Blastochloris viridis: one gene and its partner. The protein of the gene in region 1 binds, or shares a complex with, the protein of each later gene. Links are inferred from orthologs where the notes say so. Each region holds a gene or a part of one and is shown on either strand. Other genes may lie near its edges.

What was found. Proteins that work in one complex are often made in the same cells at the same time.
Region 2: the proteins of exbD (region 1) and BVIR_RS08935 are in contact, whole or in part, in a cryo-EM structure (PDB 9DDO), measured with the Escherichia coli proteins. The link is inferred for Blastochloris viridis from one-to-one orthologs.

Annotation. Positions count from the first base shown.
Region 1 is NZ_CP012946.1:2,796,084-2,804,332, forward strand. The notes cover bases 5,317-8,249. They hold exbD (TonB system transport protein ExbD), read right to left. Parts: upstream 7,030-8,249; coding sequence 6,604-7,029; downstream 5,317-6,603. Other genes in these bases: hmuQ (heme-degrading protein HmuQ), read left to right, coding at 5,317-5,575; BVIR_RS12270 (energy transducer TonB), read right to left, coding at 5,771-6,607; exbB (tonB-system energizer ExbB), read right to left, coding at 7,034-7,747. In the rest of the region: BVIR_RS12235 (TorF family putative porin), read right to left, coding at 1-206; BVIR_RS12240 (DUF2937 family protein), read right to left, coding at 552-1,061; BVIR_RS12245 (hypothetical protein), read left to right, coding at 1,267-2,298; BVIR_RS12250 (hypothetical protein), read left to right, coding at 2,320-2,886; BVIR_RS12255 (adenosylcobinamide amidohydrolase), read left to right, coding at 2,916-4,109; BVIR_RS12260 (NAD(P)H-binding protein), read right to left, coding at 4,143-4,808; more of hmuQ, read left to right, coding at 5,249-5,316. UniProt on the Escherichia coli protein: Involved in the TonB-dependent energy-dependent transport of various receptor-bound substrates.
Region 2 is NZ_CP012946.1:2,008,471-2,014,883, reverse strand. The notes cover bases 1-2,861. They hold BVIR_RS08935 (TonB family protein), read right to left. Parts: upstream 1,847-2,861; coding sequence 1,154-1,846; downstream 1-1,153. Other genes in these bases: BVIR_RS08925 (MotA/TolQ/ExbB proton channel family protein), read right to left, coding at 2,351-2,861; BVIR_RS08930 (ExbD/TolR family protein), read right to left, coding at 1,857-2,354; BVIR_RS08940 (protein-S-isoprenylcysteine O-methyltransferase), read right to left, coding at 482-1,141; BVIR_RS08945 (cation efflux transmembrane domain-containing protein), read left to right, coding at 1-422. In the rest of the region: more of BVIR_RS08925, read right to left, coding at 2,862-2,989; BVIR_RS08920 (TonB-dependent receptor), read right to left, coding at 3,017-5,215; BVIR_RS08915 (MFS transporter), read right to left, coding at 5,227-6,413. UniProt on the Escherichia coli protein: Interacts with outer membrane receptor proteins that carry out high-affinity binding and energy dependent uptake into the periplasmic space of specific substrates such as cobalamin, and various iron compounds (such as iron dicitrate, enterochelin, aerobactin, etc.).

The sequences.
Region 1 (8,249 bases):
GCCGCAACCGACGGCTCGCGGTTCGACTGCGAGATACCGCGGAACATATAGTCGGACGCCAGCGAGGCGCCAAAGGCGATGTCGAAGATCGACGGCGCGGGCGGCGCCTCAACGGTCTTGCCGTTGGCGCGAAGGTCGGCTGCGTTGGCCGTGCCGGCCGCCAGAAGCACCGCCGCAGCGGCCGTCAGCGTCGTGAAGCTCTTCATCATCTTCGTCGTTCCCCTGCTTCATTCACCGGCGAGGCCGCAAGGGCCCCGCCCGATCTGTCGCCGCATTTGTGACAAACTCGACATACGCAAAGGAAGGACAAACAGCGAGCATCTGCCTACTAAATAGGCAAATAGCGACAGATTATTAACTTTACAGAGTGCTGTTGCGAAACAGCAACAGCACCGCCGGACCAGCGCGGTCGCAATTTCACCGGCTGGCAGAAAAATACGCGTCAAAACTGCTCAAAACCGGACAAGCCCCGGCAGGCGATGGAACGTTGCTTCCAGGCGCTGCGACCGCGAATCAAATCACCTGCGCCAATCGCCCCAGCGCACCGCCGCTCACGCCGGCGCCCCGCCGGAGCGGGACCGCCGCCGGCCGCGACCCAGGCCGAAGATCAGCGACGCCGCCAGCACCCCGCCGAGAAAGCCCGCGCCGGCGTGGACCGCGCCCTCGGCGGTCACCGGCACCGCCGGGCGGAAGTCGGCGTAGGTCGCCTGCCCGACCTCTCGGTCGTAGGTGCGCAGGAACACCGCCAGCCGCTCGAATGGCGCGGCGGTGTCGAGCGCGGTCTTGGCGGCGTCGAACGCTTCGAAGCGGCGGATCATGACGGCCGCGTCGGCGCCGCGGTCGCGCAGGAACGCCGAGCCCGGCCTGACAAACTCGGCGAGGCCTTCGGCGCGGGTGAGGCCGGCGCGGGCAGCGTCGGCGTCGAAGCGCTGCACGAAGCCGCGCAGCTCGTCGAGCCGGCCACCGAGCCGCTGGCTATATTGCTGGGCGAACTCGGGAAACTGCGCCAGCGCGAGGCCGCACACCACACCCACCGCAATCGCGAACAAACGGCCGACCATGACGAACCTCCCGTCTTGGATCCTGATACCGGCGGCGGCGTTCGTGAAATCATTGATGTCACGAACGAAAATCTGCGAATTTCAGCGGCCCCATGCGTCAGCATCCAGGACCGTTGGGATGATACGGTTTCCGGATGATCCCGTCGTGATCTAGGGAAGATAAACACGTCGTGATCTAGCGAAAGCGTTTGAGGCGGGGGCGGGGATGACAGGCGACACCACGGCGACCGGCGGCGGCGCCAAAGCTCCCAGGCGGGCGGCGCCGATGAGTTGGGAGGTCGATGTCGCGGTCGCGACCCACCCGCTGCTGCTGGCCGGCTACGCCAAAGTCTTCGGGCTGACCGCGCTGATCATGGGGGCGCTGCTGTCGTTCCTGATGGCGGTGGGCGGCAGCCCGGACGCCATCCCGGCGATGCTGGCGATCAGCACCGCCATTGCCGCCGCGCTGTTCGTGGTCGGCGTGCTCGCCATGGCGGCGATCTACCGCAACAGCATGACCATGCGCTTCACGGTCGATGCCAAGGGCGCGCGGGCGGAGACCCTCGACCGCCGGGCGGCCGCGGTGTCAAGCGCAGCCATCGTGCTCGGCGCGCTGTCCGGCAGGCCCGGCGCAGCCGGCGCCGGCCTGATCGCCAAGACCGCCGCCGATCAGCGCACCGCCTGGCGCGGCATCGTCAAGGCGCGGTTCTACCCGCGCTGGAACGCCATCGCGCTGGCGAACGCCTGGCGCACGGTGATGATCCTGTTCTGCCCGCCGGAGCGTTACGAGGCGGTGGCCGAGCAGGTGCGCACCGCGATGGCACGGCGACCGGCGCAGGCCAGCGCGAAAAAGAGCCCGGTGGGCTGGCTGTTGCGGCGCACCGCGCTGGTGGTGCTGGCGGCACTGCCGATGTTCGTGCTGCCGCACCCGGTCGAGATCGACCTGTTCGTGCCGCTGTTGACGCTGTGCTTCGCGCTGGCCTCGGTGTGGCTCGTCCCGCTGCTCAGCGTCGTGGTGATCGGCGGCGTCGGCTGGGTCGCGGCGCACTCCGTGCTGGCGCTGCTGCACGAACGCCGCTCGATGTTCTCGCCGCACGACCTCTATCGCGCGTACGAGGTGGCGGACGCCGAGGTGTGGGCGGCGCTGGTGCTGGCGGCGCTCGGCGGCGCCTATCTGGTGTGGCTGTCGGTGGCGCTGCTGCGCGGCCGGGCCTATTCCGGGCTTGCCGGCGACCTGGCCGAACTCGATGATGGCTGACCCTGTTCGATGGAGGCCGGCATGAGTCGCCCGATGCTGCCTGCGCTGTGTGCCGCGCTGATCGCGCTGGCGGCCCCGGCGTCCGCCGAGGAGGCATCCTCGGGCGCCGCGTGGCGCTACGGCCACCATCCGCAATGGGGGCTGTCGGCGTTCGTGACGGTGGACGGCGAGAGCATCGGCCTGCGCTGCATGCCCGACCGCGGCGTCGCCCGCCCGGCGGCGGCGCTGGCGCTGACGGCGGGGCTGGTGCGGCCGCACCCGGCCTTCACCGACGCCGAGGCGGTCGAGCGCTATCGGTTCCTCGGCGATCCGGCGATGGGCGAGGCGGTGATCGCGCGCACCGCCGGCGGCTATTTCGAGCGGGCCGGCACCACCTGCGAGGTCAACCTCAGCGCGTTCCAGGCGGCGCGCCTGCTGCTCTATTTCGATGAAGGCACCGACGTGACCGCGCTCGACGACGACACCGCGGAGGCGGCGCCGGGTGTGGTGGCGCGCATCCCGCTCACCGGCGCCAAGGAGGCGATCGGGCAACTGGTGCAGGCGTGCCCGGCGATCCGCAAGGACATCGACAACGAGTGCGGGATTTGACCGCGCCGTGACCGTGACCTGACCGCGCCATGCTGCTCGCCCGCTTCACAGGCACCGCGGAACTGCACCGCGACGACAAGCTCGTCAGCGTGCGGTTCCTGACGCCGCATCGGGTGTTCTCGACCTGCCCCGCCAATGGCGGCTTCGCCGACCACCTCGACCTGGTGTTCAACCACCAGAGCTGCGAGCCGGTCGGCCACATCATCCCGGCGCTGCACGAGGCCTATCGCCAGCCGCAGCGCTACGCCGCCGGCCTACTCGACAGCCACGGCCTCGCCGGCGCCGCCGGCGCCGGCCTCGCCACCGCCGCCAACATCAACACGCTCGCCATCGCGGAGGAAGCCCATCGCGACCTCAAGGTGGTGGCGCTCGCCACCGCCGGCGTCGAGGGCGGCGGCGCCCGCGCCGGCGACCCGGCCGGCTATTACGAATTCGACGGCCGCTTCGAGCGCCGCGGCGACATCGGGCCGGAGACGCCCGGCACCATCAACGTCATCGTGCTGGTCAACAGCCCGATGACGGAGGGCGCCATGGTGCGCGCGGTGATGACCGCGACCGAGGCCAAGGCGGCGGTGATGCAGGAACTGTCGGTACCCTCGCGCCAGTCGGCGAAGATCGCCACCGGCACCGGCACCGACCAGATCGCGGTGGCAGCGCCGCTGGCGGGCGCCCAGCCGCTGACCGGCGCCGGCCACCATTGCGTGCTGGGCGAGCTGATCGGCAAGGCGGTGATGGCGGCGATCCGCGAGGCGGTGGCGCGGCAGAACCTGCTGGTGCCGGCCCGGCAGTGCGCCTGCAGCCGGCTGCTGGAGCGGTTCGGCCTCGACATCGACCGGCTTACCGCGGCGGTGGCGGCGCAATTGCCGGACGAGGTCGCCGCGGTGCTGCGCGACAACCGCGACGTCATCGACCGCGACCCGCGCACGGTGGCGCTGGCGGCGGCGCTGATCCACGTCCACGATCAGGTCGGCTGGGGCGTGCTGCCGCCGTCGTGCTGGCGCGAGAGCGCCATCGACCTCGGCGCCGCCCTCGCCGCGGCGGTCGCCGGCACGCCGGCCGGCACCGAGCGCTACCGCACCGCGCTGGCCGCGATCCTGGCCGGCGGCGGGGACGACGGCCCGGCCACGGTGGTGGTGCGCGCCCTCGCGCTCGGCCTGCCCGACAAATGGACCCGCGCCAGCGGGATGATGGCGGCGATCACGCCCGCGGCCGACCCGCGCTGACGCCCGGCGGCGATGGCCGCCCGCCGGTTGCGGTCAGGCCGCCTCGCCCCGCACGCGGTAGCGCACCGGGTCGTTCGGGCCCGACAGCGACGCCTCGTCGACCGCCGACAGCACCATGCCGATGGCATCGTCGTCGCGTGCCAGCGCGACCAGCAGCGCGGCGAGGTCGCGGCAGGTGATGCGGCCGTGGACGCGGTCGTCCTCGAACAGCGCGCCGGCGCCGTTGGGCTCGCCGTCGATCAGTCCGCCGGGGCGCACCACGGTCCACTCCAGCGGCAGCGCCGTCAGATGGGTTTCGGCGCGGGTCTTGGCGGCGAGCACCTCGCCGATCGCCGCCAGCAGCCGTTCGGAGGCGTAGGTCCGCGACGCGCCGCAGCCGAGCGAGGTGACGACGATGACGCGGCGGACGCCCGCGACGACGCAGGCGTCGGCGATGTTGCGGACGCCCTCGTCATCGACGCGGATGTCGCCGCCGCCGATGGCGGAAATCACCACGTCCGGCTTGGCCGCCGCCAGCACGGCGCCGACGCTGGCCGGATCGAGCACGTCGGCCGCCAGCCTGGCGGCGTGATCCGGCGCCGGCGCGGCGCCCTCAAGGCGGCGGACAGCCGCGGTCACCGTCCAGCCGGCGCCAGCGGCAAGTTCGCACACATGCCGGCCGGTCCGGCCGCTCGCACCAAACACCACCATTTGCGACATCGTAGCTCCCCTCGCGTGATAGGGTTTCCGGGAAATCACGGCGTGATCCCGGAAACGGCCTGATCGAAAACCCTTGCTCAGAAACGGGATTTTCGCCGATTGGACAACGGTCAGAAGGCCCGATCGGCGGCAAACCGTATGCGACGGATTGGGCGAGATCACGCCCGCGATCGCGCCGCCAGCCCCGCCTGAGATCCCGCTGCGAAATGGACCTTTCGGCGACCGAACTCCGAAAAACCGGCCGGGCGACCGGACCTCGCAGGGATTTGCCTTCAGCCGGCACCGTTCCTTCGAGGCGTTCCAAAGGCAAGCCGGCCTTGGTTGACCTTAGGTATTGCAACTGCCTATGAATCGCAACGGGTGCCGATGCTGTGTCCGGTGCAGCATTTGCCCGTCCCGCCCAGTCCGCCCGGATCCGCCGTCACCCCACAGGAGCCGCCATGTTCATCGCCATGAACCGCTTCCGCATCGCCAAGGGCCAGGAGGATGCGTTCGAGCGCATTTGGCTCGGCCGCGACAGCCGCCTCGCCGAACTGCCGGGTTTCCTCGGCTTCCACCTGCTCAAGGGGCCGGCGGCCGAGGACCATACGCTCTATGCCTCGCACTCGAGCTGGGCGAGCCGGGCCGACTTCGACAATTGGACCCAGTCCGAGCAATTCCGCAGCGCCCACTCCAGCTCCGGGGCTGGCGCCGGCCCCGGCCTCTATCTCGGCCCGCCGCAGTTCGAGGGCTTCGAGGTCCGGCAGACCGTGCCCGCCGCGGCGTGATGCCGCCGGCCCCGTTTGGTGAAATCACATCGACGATCGGGCCAACGGCCGGCTGCCGCCGCCATTGGTCCGATTGGGTGTCCGGTGGCCCCTTCGCGATCCCGAATCCAACCTCGCCGGAAATACCTGATCGAACAGGATTTCCGGCGAGAGCCGGCAGCGCTGCGCCCGGCTTGCCAGCGCGGGTCGGCGCCCTCAGCGGAAACTGTAGCGGATCGGCACCGAGAAGCTGAAGCGGGCGCCCGACAATTCGGGCGGCGCCTGCGGCAGCGGCTGCGCCCGCTGGATCAGCGCCGCGGTCTCGCGGTCGAGCGAGCTCACACCGGAACTCGCCGCCAGCCGGCTCGACAGCACGTTGCCGCTGCGGTCGATGGTGAAGTGGAGACGGGCAACGCCGGTTTCACCACGCGCCTGCGCCTCGGCGGGATAGCGCTTGTGGCGCTGCAGGTGGGCGACGATGCGGCTGTTCCAGTTCGGCATGGCGTTGCTGCTGCCCTGGCCGAACCGTCCGGGCGAGGGAATCGAGGCCACCGTGTCCGCCGAACTGCGCGCCGTGGTCGCGGCCACCGCGCGCGGCGGGGTCTCCGGCTTGTCGGGCTCGGGCTTCTTCACCTCGCGCTTGGGATCGGGCTTCCTGGGCTTCTTCACCTCGCGCTTCGGCACCGGCTTGGGCGGCACCGCCTCGGGCACCGGCACCGGATCGGGCACCGTCACCGGCGCTTCGACCGGATCGGGCATCTCCAGCGCCGCCTGCTCGACCTCCGGCTCCGGCGGCGGCGTCACGGCCTCCTCGGGCTGGGGCTGCACGTCGTCGGTCTTGGTCTGTTCGGGGCCCGGCACGCTTTCGGCACTGGCGACGTCCGGCGACGCCGCCAGCATCTCCAGCTCGACCAACACCGGCGCGCCGGCGGTCTCCGGCGGCTGCCAGTTCGCCAGCACCGCCACCGCCAGCCCGCCATGGGCCAGCGTGGCGATCGCGAACGCGGTGGTCCAGCGCGCGGCGTCGCGGCGCGATGACGACAGCACGCTCATCGTGCGCCCCCACCATCGAGCCCGACCAGCGCCACCTTGAGATAACCGGCGGCGCGCAGCGCGTTCATCACCGTCATCAACTCGCCATAGGCGACCGACTTGTCGGCGCGCAGGAACACCCGCTGCTCGCGGTCGCCGCCGCTCAGGCGGTCGAGCGCGCCGGCGAGCTGGCCGTGGCCCACCGCCTCGTCGCCGACCGCCAGCGACAGATCGGCCTTTACCGTCAGGAAAATCGGCTTGTCCGGCCGCGGCTGGTGCTCGGCGGTCGAGTTCGGCAGGTTGACCGCGACGTCGACGGTGGCGAGCGGCGCCGCAATCATGAAGATGATCAGCAGCACGAGCATCACGTCGATGAACGGCGTGACGTTGATCTCGTGCATCTCATCGACGTCGCCGTCGGAGGGACCGAACCGCATCGCCATGGTGTCACTCCGCCGCCGGATGGACCTTGCGCAGCTGCCCGCCGCTGCGCCGGTCGATGTCGCGGCCGGCCAGGCGCAGCACCGCAGCTGCGGCATCGCCGACCACACCGCGATAGCCGGCGATCTGGCGGGCAAACACATTGTAGATCATCACCGCCGGAATCGCCGCGATCAAGCCGAGCGCCGTCGCCAGCAGCGCCTCGGCGATGCCCGGCGCCACCACCGCCAGATTGGTGGTCTGGGCCTTCGAGATGCCGATGAAGCTGTTCATGATGCCCCACACCGTGCCGAACAGGCCGACGAACGGCGCGGTGGCGCCGATGGTGGCGAGGCTGCCGATGCCGCGGGAAATGCGGCGGCCAGCCGCCGCCTCGATGCGCTCAAGCCGCGAGCCGATCCGCTCCTTGATGCCGTCGGCCGGCAGGCCGGCGGAGGCGCCGATCTCGGCGGTGGCGGCGATGGCAAAGTCCCGCGCCACCTCGGCGTCCGGCGCCAGACGGTCCAGCGCCTCGCCGAGCGAGGTCGCCTCCTCCACCACCTTGAGGCCGCCGCGGGCACGGCGGCGGGCGCCTGCAAGCTCGATGGTCTTGGCGAGCCACACCGTCCAGCTCAGCACCGAAGCCAGCGCCAGCCCGACCATCACGAGCTGCACCACGATGTCAGCGGCGAGGAACATGCCGAACGGCGACAGATCGCGCGGCAGCGCCAGCTCGGGCATCGCCGGAGCCGCAGAAGCCTGCGACGCGGGGGCCGGCGCGGAACCGGGTTGCTCCGCAGCGGATTGACCGCCGCTGCCGGCCGGAGACAGCGCGGCCGCCGGAGGGGCGCCACCTGCGGGCGCGGCGGTGGCAGGCGCGGCGGGGTGCGGCATCGCTTGGTGCGGCGTGGCGCCGGAGGCCTCGGCGGGCGCGGGATGGTGTGCCGGCGCGGCCGGAGACGCAGCAGGGCCACCCTGGGCCGCCGCCGGCAAGGCGCCGAGAACGATGGCCAGCGCCACCGCCGAACCGAGCCGGCGCGCGACCGAAACCAAACCGTCAAACCAGATCGAAGACATCATCAATAATCGCTGCATCAACCGTCGTCCGGTTTCGGACCGGGAGGCCGCATTGCGCCGGAAACCCCGCTCATGCGTCCTGCAGATCGGCTGCAATGGAACGGCCGCACCGCGCCGCGCCCCGCATGAGCCGCCAACGGCTCCCGACTGCCCGCTTAGTGTTGAC
Region 2 (6,413 bases), 790 kb from region 1 along the record:
GGGTGCTGGGCTCGACCGCCTATCAGCTTGTCGTGCTGGGGGTGCCGCGGGCGGAGGTGATGGGGGTGGTCGGCCTCATGGCGCTGATCGCCAATCTCGCCAGCGTGCTGCTCTTGATGCGCTACAAGGACGGCGACGCCAACGTGCGTTCGGTGTGGCTGTGCTCGCGCAACGACGCCATCGGCAATGTCGCGGTAATGGTGGCGGCGGCGAGCGTGTGGGGCACCACCACGGCGTGGCCGGACCTGGTGGTCGCGGCGGCGATGGCCGGCCTGTTCCTCAGTTCCTCGCTACAGATCCTGCGCCAGGCGTGGCGGGAATACCGCACCGGACAGGACCTCGGCGCGCTTTCCAGCCACGGCCATGTGCATGACGATGGGCATGGACATCGGCACGGGCACAACCACGCGCACCTCCACTGACTGCGGCCGGCGCCGGGGCGATCGATCGTCCCCGGCGCTGGCGTGCCTTTTCCCGCCCGTCACATCGAGCCGCGCCAGCGCGGCAGGAGCCGACCGGTGCGGCGGGCGTAGTCGTCCCAGGCCGGGCCGAACAGATCGCGCATCATCGCCTCTTCGCGGTTGATGCGCGTGACATAGACCGCGCCGAAGCCGACGAGGCCGGACAGCGCGCCGGCCCAGTGCGGCAGCAGCAGCGCCTGCGCGATCGCCATCAGCCACATCGCGGCGTACATCGGGTGGCGGATCCAGCGATAGACGCCGCGCGTGATCAGCGCGTGGTCCTGCTTGATTTCGAGGGTCGGCGACCATTGCCGGCCGAGATCGGCGTGCGAGCGCCAGAACAGGAGATCGGCGATCAGGTAAATGATGGCGCCGGCGATGATCGCGGCAGGGCTGGCGGGCACCACCCATTCGGCCGGCCACGGCCAGAAGATCGTCGCGAACGGCAGCACCATGACGCCGAGGGCGGCGGCAACGAGCACGAGCCTTTCGGTGACGTCCATGCGGGTCTCGACGAGCGGGCCGTTGCGGGTGTGGACGTAGAGATTGCGCAAGACCCACATCGTCAGGCTGCCGGCGACGAACGCCCGCGTGCCCCAGTCGCCGCTATCGGCGAACAGAACATAGGAGGTGAGCAGGGCGAGGGGAACGACGATGCCGATGAGGGTGCGTGGCTGCATGGACAGAGGCTCCTAACGTATGCGGATGGAGACGTTGCCGGCGAAGCTTCCGCCGGGCGGCGGGGGAAACGAGATGCTGGCGAGCACGGCGCGAATGGCGCGGTCGATGGCGAAGTTGCCGGACGCGCGCACCAGCCGGTGCGAGACGAGTTTTCCGCCCGGCCCGACGGTGAACGCCACAGCGACGACGCCGGACACCTCCAGGCCGAGGCTGTCGACTCGCGCCTGGAGAATGGCCCGCACCCGCGTGGCGTAGCCGGGGTCGCGGCCGGGCCGCGCGGTGGGGGAGGGTTCGCCCGGCTGCGCAACCGGCCGCGCGCTGGGGCGCTTGGGCTCAGTGCGGCGCGGCACCGGTTCGGCCTCCGGTTTCGGGTGCGAGGGAGCCGGGCGCGGCTCGGGGGCGATGGTCGGCTCCGGCTCGGGCGTGACGATCTGGTCCGGCGGTGGCTCGGGGATGGGCTCCGGCTCGGGTTCCGGTTGGGGCTCCGGCGGCAGCGGATCGGGGACGGCATCGGCGGGCTCGGTGGCGGGCGATTCGACGACGAACGTGATCTCGACTTCCCCGGGCGGGGCCTGCGCGGGCTCAGGACTGGGCAGGACGATCAAGGCCGATGCGTGCACAGCCGTGACCAGGGCGATGAGGCCCGCCCGCCGTCCGCGGCTCAGCGGGGGATAGGCTGCGGCAGCGCTGGCGGCGACGCTCATGATGCGGCGATCACGGCGCGGCGGCGCTCGCCGCCGGGGCGGGCGCCTCGACCACGCCGCCGCTCCGCGCGTCCTGGCCGGGGCGTTGTGCGGCCTTCGGGTCGGTGACCAGCGCGATACGGCGGATGCCGGCAGCCACCAGAACATCGACGATGCCGACGACCTCGCCATAGGCGAGTTCGCGGTCGCCGCGCACCCGCACGGTGCGCTCGCCGTCGGCAATTTTCGCCAGCACCGCTGCCGCCAGTTCCTCGCGCGCGACCGCGCCCTGGTCGACGGCGATGCGGCCGTCGCGATCGACCGACACCACCACCGGATCCTTCGGATCAAGCGGCTTTGCCGTGGAGGCGCGCGGCAGATCGAGCTTCAGGCCCGCCGCCAGCAGCGGCGCGGTGATCATGAACACCACCAGCAGCACCAGCATGACGTCGACCAGCGGCGTCACGTTGATCTCGGCCGACGGCCGGTGCCCGCCGGGCCGCGACCCTCCGAATCCACCGAGGCTCATCGCGTCTCTCCGTCAATGGGAGGAACGGCATTGATGCCGAACTGCACGGCGCGGTGTTCGACGTGATGGCGGAGCCGCTGCCCGGCGTGGCCGAGCACGGCGGCGAGGCGGTTGTAGCCGAGCGAGGCGGGGATGGCCGCGGCGAGACCAATGGCGGTCGCCGCCAACGCCTCGGCAATGCCCGGCGCCACCACGGCGAGGCTGGTGTCCTGCGCCGCGGCGATGCCCATGAAGCTCGACATGATGCCCCACACCGTGCCGAACAGGCCGATGAACGGCGCGGCGGAGGCGATCATCGCCAGAGCGGGCAGGCCGCGTTCGAGCCGCATCATCACGATGTCCGCCTCGCGCCCCATCGCCTCGCCGATGCGGGTGCGCCGCTCGGCGACGCTCTCGGCGGCGATGTGAAGGCGCGCGGCCTCGACGCCGGCACGCTCGACGCCGGTGAGGAGCGCGGGCACCTCGCCGCGCGCGGCCGCTTTGAGCGCGCTCTTGAGGCTGCGATGGCCGAGCCAGACCTCGACCATCGCCACCCAGCACCAGATCGAGGCTGCGGTCAGCGCCAGGATCACGCTGCGGCCGACCCAGCCGGCCGACAGGAACAGCCCCAGCGGCGTCATGTCCACCGTGTGCATGTCACGCCCTCGCAACCATGGACGCGGTCACAGCCGCACCTTGGCGCCGAGCCCGAAGGTGCGGCCGCGGACGTAGCTCACGCCGGAAATCTGCTCGCCGGTGGCGGCGGACAGGCCGTAGGCCTGACCGAATGAGATCGTCTCGTCGTTCAGCAGATTGCTGCCGAACAGATAGAATTCCCGCTTCTCCCACTCCAGGCCGGCCCGCGCCGCCAATAGGTGGGAGGCTTCGAGCAGAAACAGATTGCCGGCCTCCGCGAAGCGCTCGCCGATGAAGCTGTAATCCAGCCGCCAGTAGGCCTGGGCGTCGCCGAGCTGGGCGTCGAGCCCGAGCTTCTCGACGTGGGTGCGGTGGGCGAGCGAGGCCTTGAAGGTCCACTCCGGCACGCCGGGGATCTTGTTGCCGTCCACAAGTCCAGGCACGAGAGCGGCGAGGACCGACGTCACGTTGAGCAGTTCACCCTGGGTGTAGGCGGCGCCGAAGCCGACGTCCCAGCCCTCGGCGAGGCGATAGCTGCCCTCAAGCTCGCCGCCCCAGTTCTGGACGTCGACATTGAGCGCCATCGATTCAAGCGTCAGGGTGTTGAAGGCGGTGATCTGCTCCTGCGAGACGTCGTTGTAGAACAGGGCGCCTGACAGGTTCAGGCGATTGTCCAGGAACGAGCCGCGGCTGCCGATCTCGTAGGCGATCATCGAGGTCGGATCGTACGGGTCGCGGGCGACGCCGAATGGTGCGGCTCGGTTAAAGACGCCGTAGCCGCCGCCCTTGTAGCCGCGCGCCACGCTGGCCCAGCTCGACAGGTTCGGCGACCACTCATAGGCGAGCGAGGTGCGACCGGTCCAGAAGCCGTAGGACATCGTGCCTTGTTCGGCGAATGACGGGATCGCCATCGTGGTGCCGTCGGAGGTGTAGAGGTTGTCGAAGTCCTTGCTTTCGTGGGTCAGGCGACCGCCCACCGTCCATTTCAGCTTGTCCCACACCGGGAGCGTAACCTCGCCGAACACCGCAGCGCCGGTGGTGGTCTGGTTGTAGTCGTCGGTGCCGGCCATGAGCGGGCCGTAGAGCCACAAGCTGACGCTTTGGATCAGGTTCGCGGTGTCCTGGTAGCCGACCGCGCCGGCGATCCAGGAGAGGCTGGAGCCGGGATTGGAGGTGAGGCGGAACTCCTGGGTGGCGCGGCTCTCGTGCCGGGTCCAGTAGATGTGATTGGTGTCCGGATCGGCGAACATCGAGGTCGGCAGGCCCGACATCGCGCTGGCGAGATAGGTGTCGAGCGCGTTGTAGCGCGAGACGGTATCGGCCTTGTGGTAGGAGGTCTGGGCGGTGAAGGTGAAGGCGTCGAAGGCGTATTCGAACTTTGAGTTCAGATTGACGAATTCGAGGGTCTCATCGGCCACCGAATAGCCGGCGAGTTTCTCCATGCCATCGCCCTGCAGCGTGTAGTAGATCGGCGAGAGGTCCGTCTTCTCGCCGCTGGCGCTGATCAGCCAGCGGGTGCGCTCGTTGGGGGTGAACAGCAGCGAGCCGCGCCCGACATAGGAGGTTTCGTCGCCCAGTTCGGGGCCTTCGGTGTTGGAGAGGAAGCCGTCGATACCGCGGGCGCGGAAGGCGACGCGGCCGGCCACCTTTTCCGGCACGATGGCGCCGGCCAACGCGCCCTCGATGAGGCGGTGATTGTCGGTGCCGTACTCGACCCCGACATAGCCTTCGGGCGTCTCGCTCGGCAGGATCGGAATCAGATTGATGGCGCCGCCCGAGGTGTTGCGGCCGAACAGCGTCGATTGCGGTCCTTTCAGCACCTCGACCCGCTGCAGGTCGAAATAGGCTGAGTTCGAGGCGGCGATCGAGGTCGGCGCGCCATCAATGAAGGTCAGCACCGAACTGTCGTCGGGGCTCAAGGGAAACAGCACGGCGCCGACGCCGCGCATGATGATGAAGTCGTTCGAGCGGTCGCCGAAGGAGGGCTTCACCGCGCCGGCGATGTCGCGCAGCGCCGTGGTGCCGTCGACGATCCGCTTCTCTTCAAGCTCGGTGCGGCTGATGGTTTCGACCGAGAACGGAATGTCACGCAGCTTCTCGGTCCGCTTGCGGGCAGTGACGGTGATCTCCTCGATCGTCTCGGTCTCGATGCCGTTCTCGCTCTGGGTCTCCGGCTCGGCATAGGCCGGCGTCAGTGCAGTTGAGCAGAGCAGAGACGATGCCAGCAGTATCGTGGATCGGCGCAAAGGGATCCCCATCATTGCGGTTGTTCCAGGGAAGGGTGGCGAAGGAGGGCGCGGACCTCGGGTCCGGCCGAGATGACCACGGCGATCACCGTGCCGATCGAGACGAGGGCGGCGACGACAGCGAACAACCCGTTGAGGCCGAGCGCGGCGATCGCCGCGCCCGACGCAGTGGCCGCCACGATCGAGATCAGCGAGTCGGCGCAGGCGAGGGCGGCCGCCTGGGTGGCGGCGCGCTCGCCTTGGCACACGATGAGGGTGAGGGCGCGATAGACGACGAAGAAGGCGTAGGACGTGCCCATCACCAGGAAGGTGAGGGCGATGACGGCGCTCCAATCGAAGATCGCCGAGCCCGCTACGGCTGCGGTCCCGAAGCCGACGAGGGAGGCGACGCAGAGCGCGGCGAGTGCTCGCCAGGCTCCGAAGCGGACCATGCCGGCGCCGACCAGCAGCGACGCCGCAAGGCCGACGATATTGGCGCCGACCGCCGATAGAAGGCCGATCTCGCCAACGCTGAGGCCGGCATCGACCTGCAGGATCGGCAGTGCGCCGGAGGCGAGACCGAAGGCGCCGTGCACGAACACCGAGATCGCCAGCCGCCGCCGCACCACCGGGCTATTGAAGAACGTCCACAGGCCCGCCCGCTGTGGCCCTGCCGTCGCCGTGAGCCTCTCCCCCAGCCGGTCCGGCAGCATCAGGGCGGGGAGCGCGACCACGAAGGATAGTGTCGCCACGGCGACGACGATCCCGCGCCAGCCGTGATCGCCGAGCACGAGCATGGCGACACCGAGAGCGGTGCCGCCGGCCGCCGCGGCGATGCCCTGCTGGACCGCCGAACGCTGCCGGTCGGCGGCGCCCACCATGGCGACCAGATAGGCGTCGCTCGCCGTCATGGCGGTGACGAGCAGCGTCACCACCAGCGTGCTGAGGCCGAGCAGCGGCCACACCGAGGTGGCCGGATCCACCGCCAGCAGCGCCAGCATCGCCAGAACAGCGGCGATGAGGAACAGCCGCAGCGCCGCGCGGTGGCGCGAGGCTTGCCCGGCCGCCCAGCGCTCGACCAGCGGCGCCCATGCCACCCGCAGCGCGTAGGGCAGATAGGCAAGGAAGACCATGCCGACCACCTCGGGCGGGTGGCCGGCTTGGCGCAGCGTCGCCGGCAGGATGGTGTAGATGAAGAACATCGCGACCATCGCGGCGG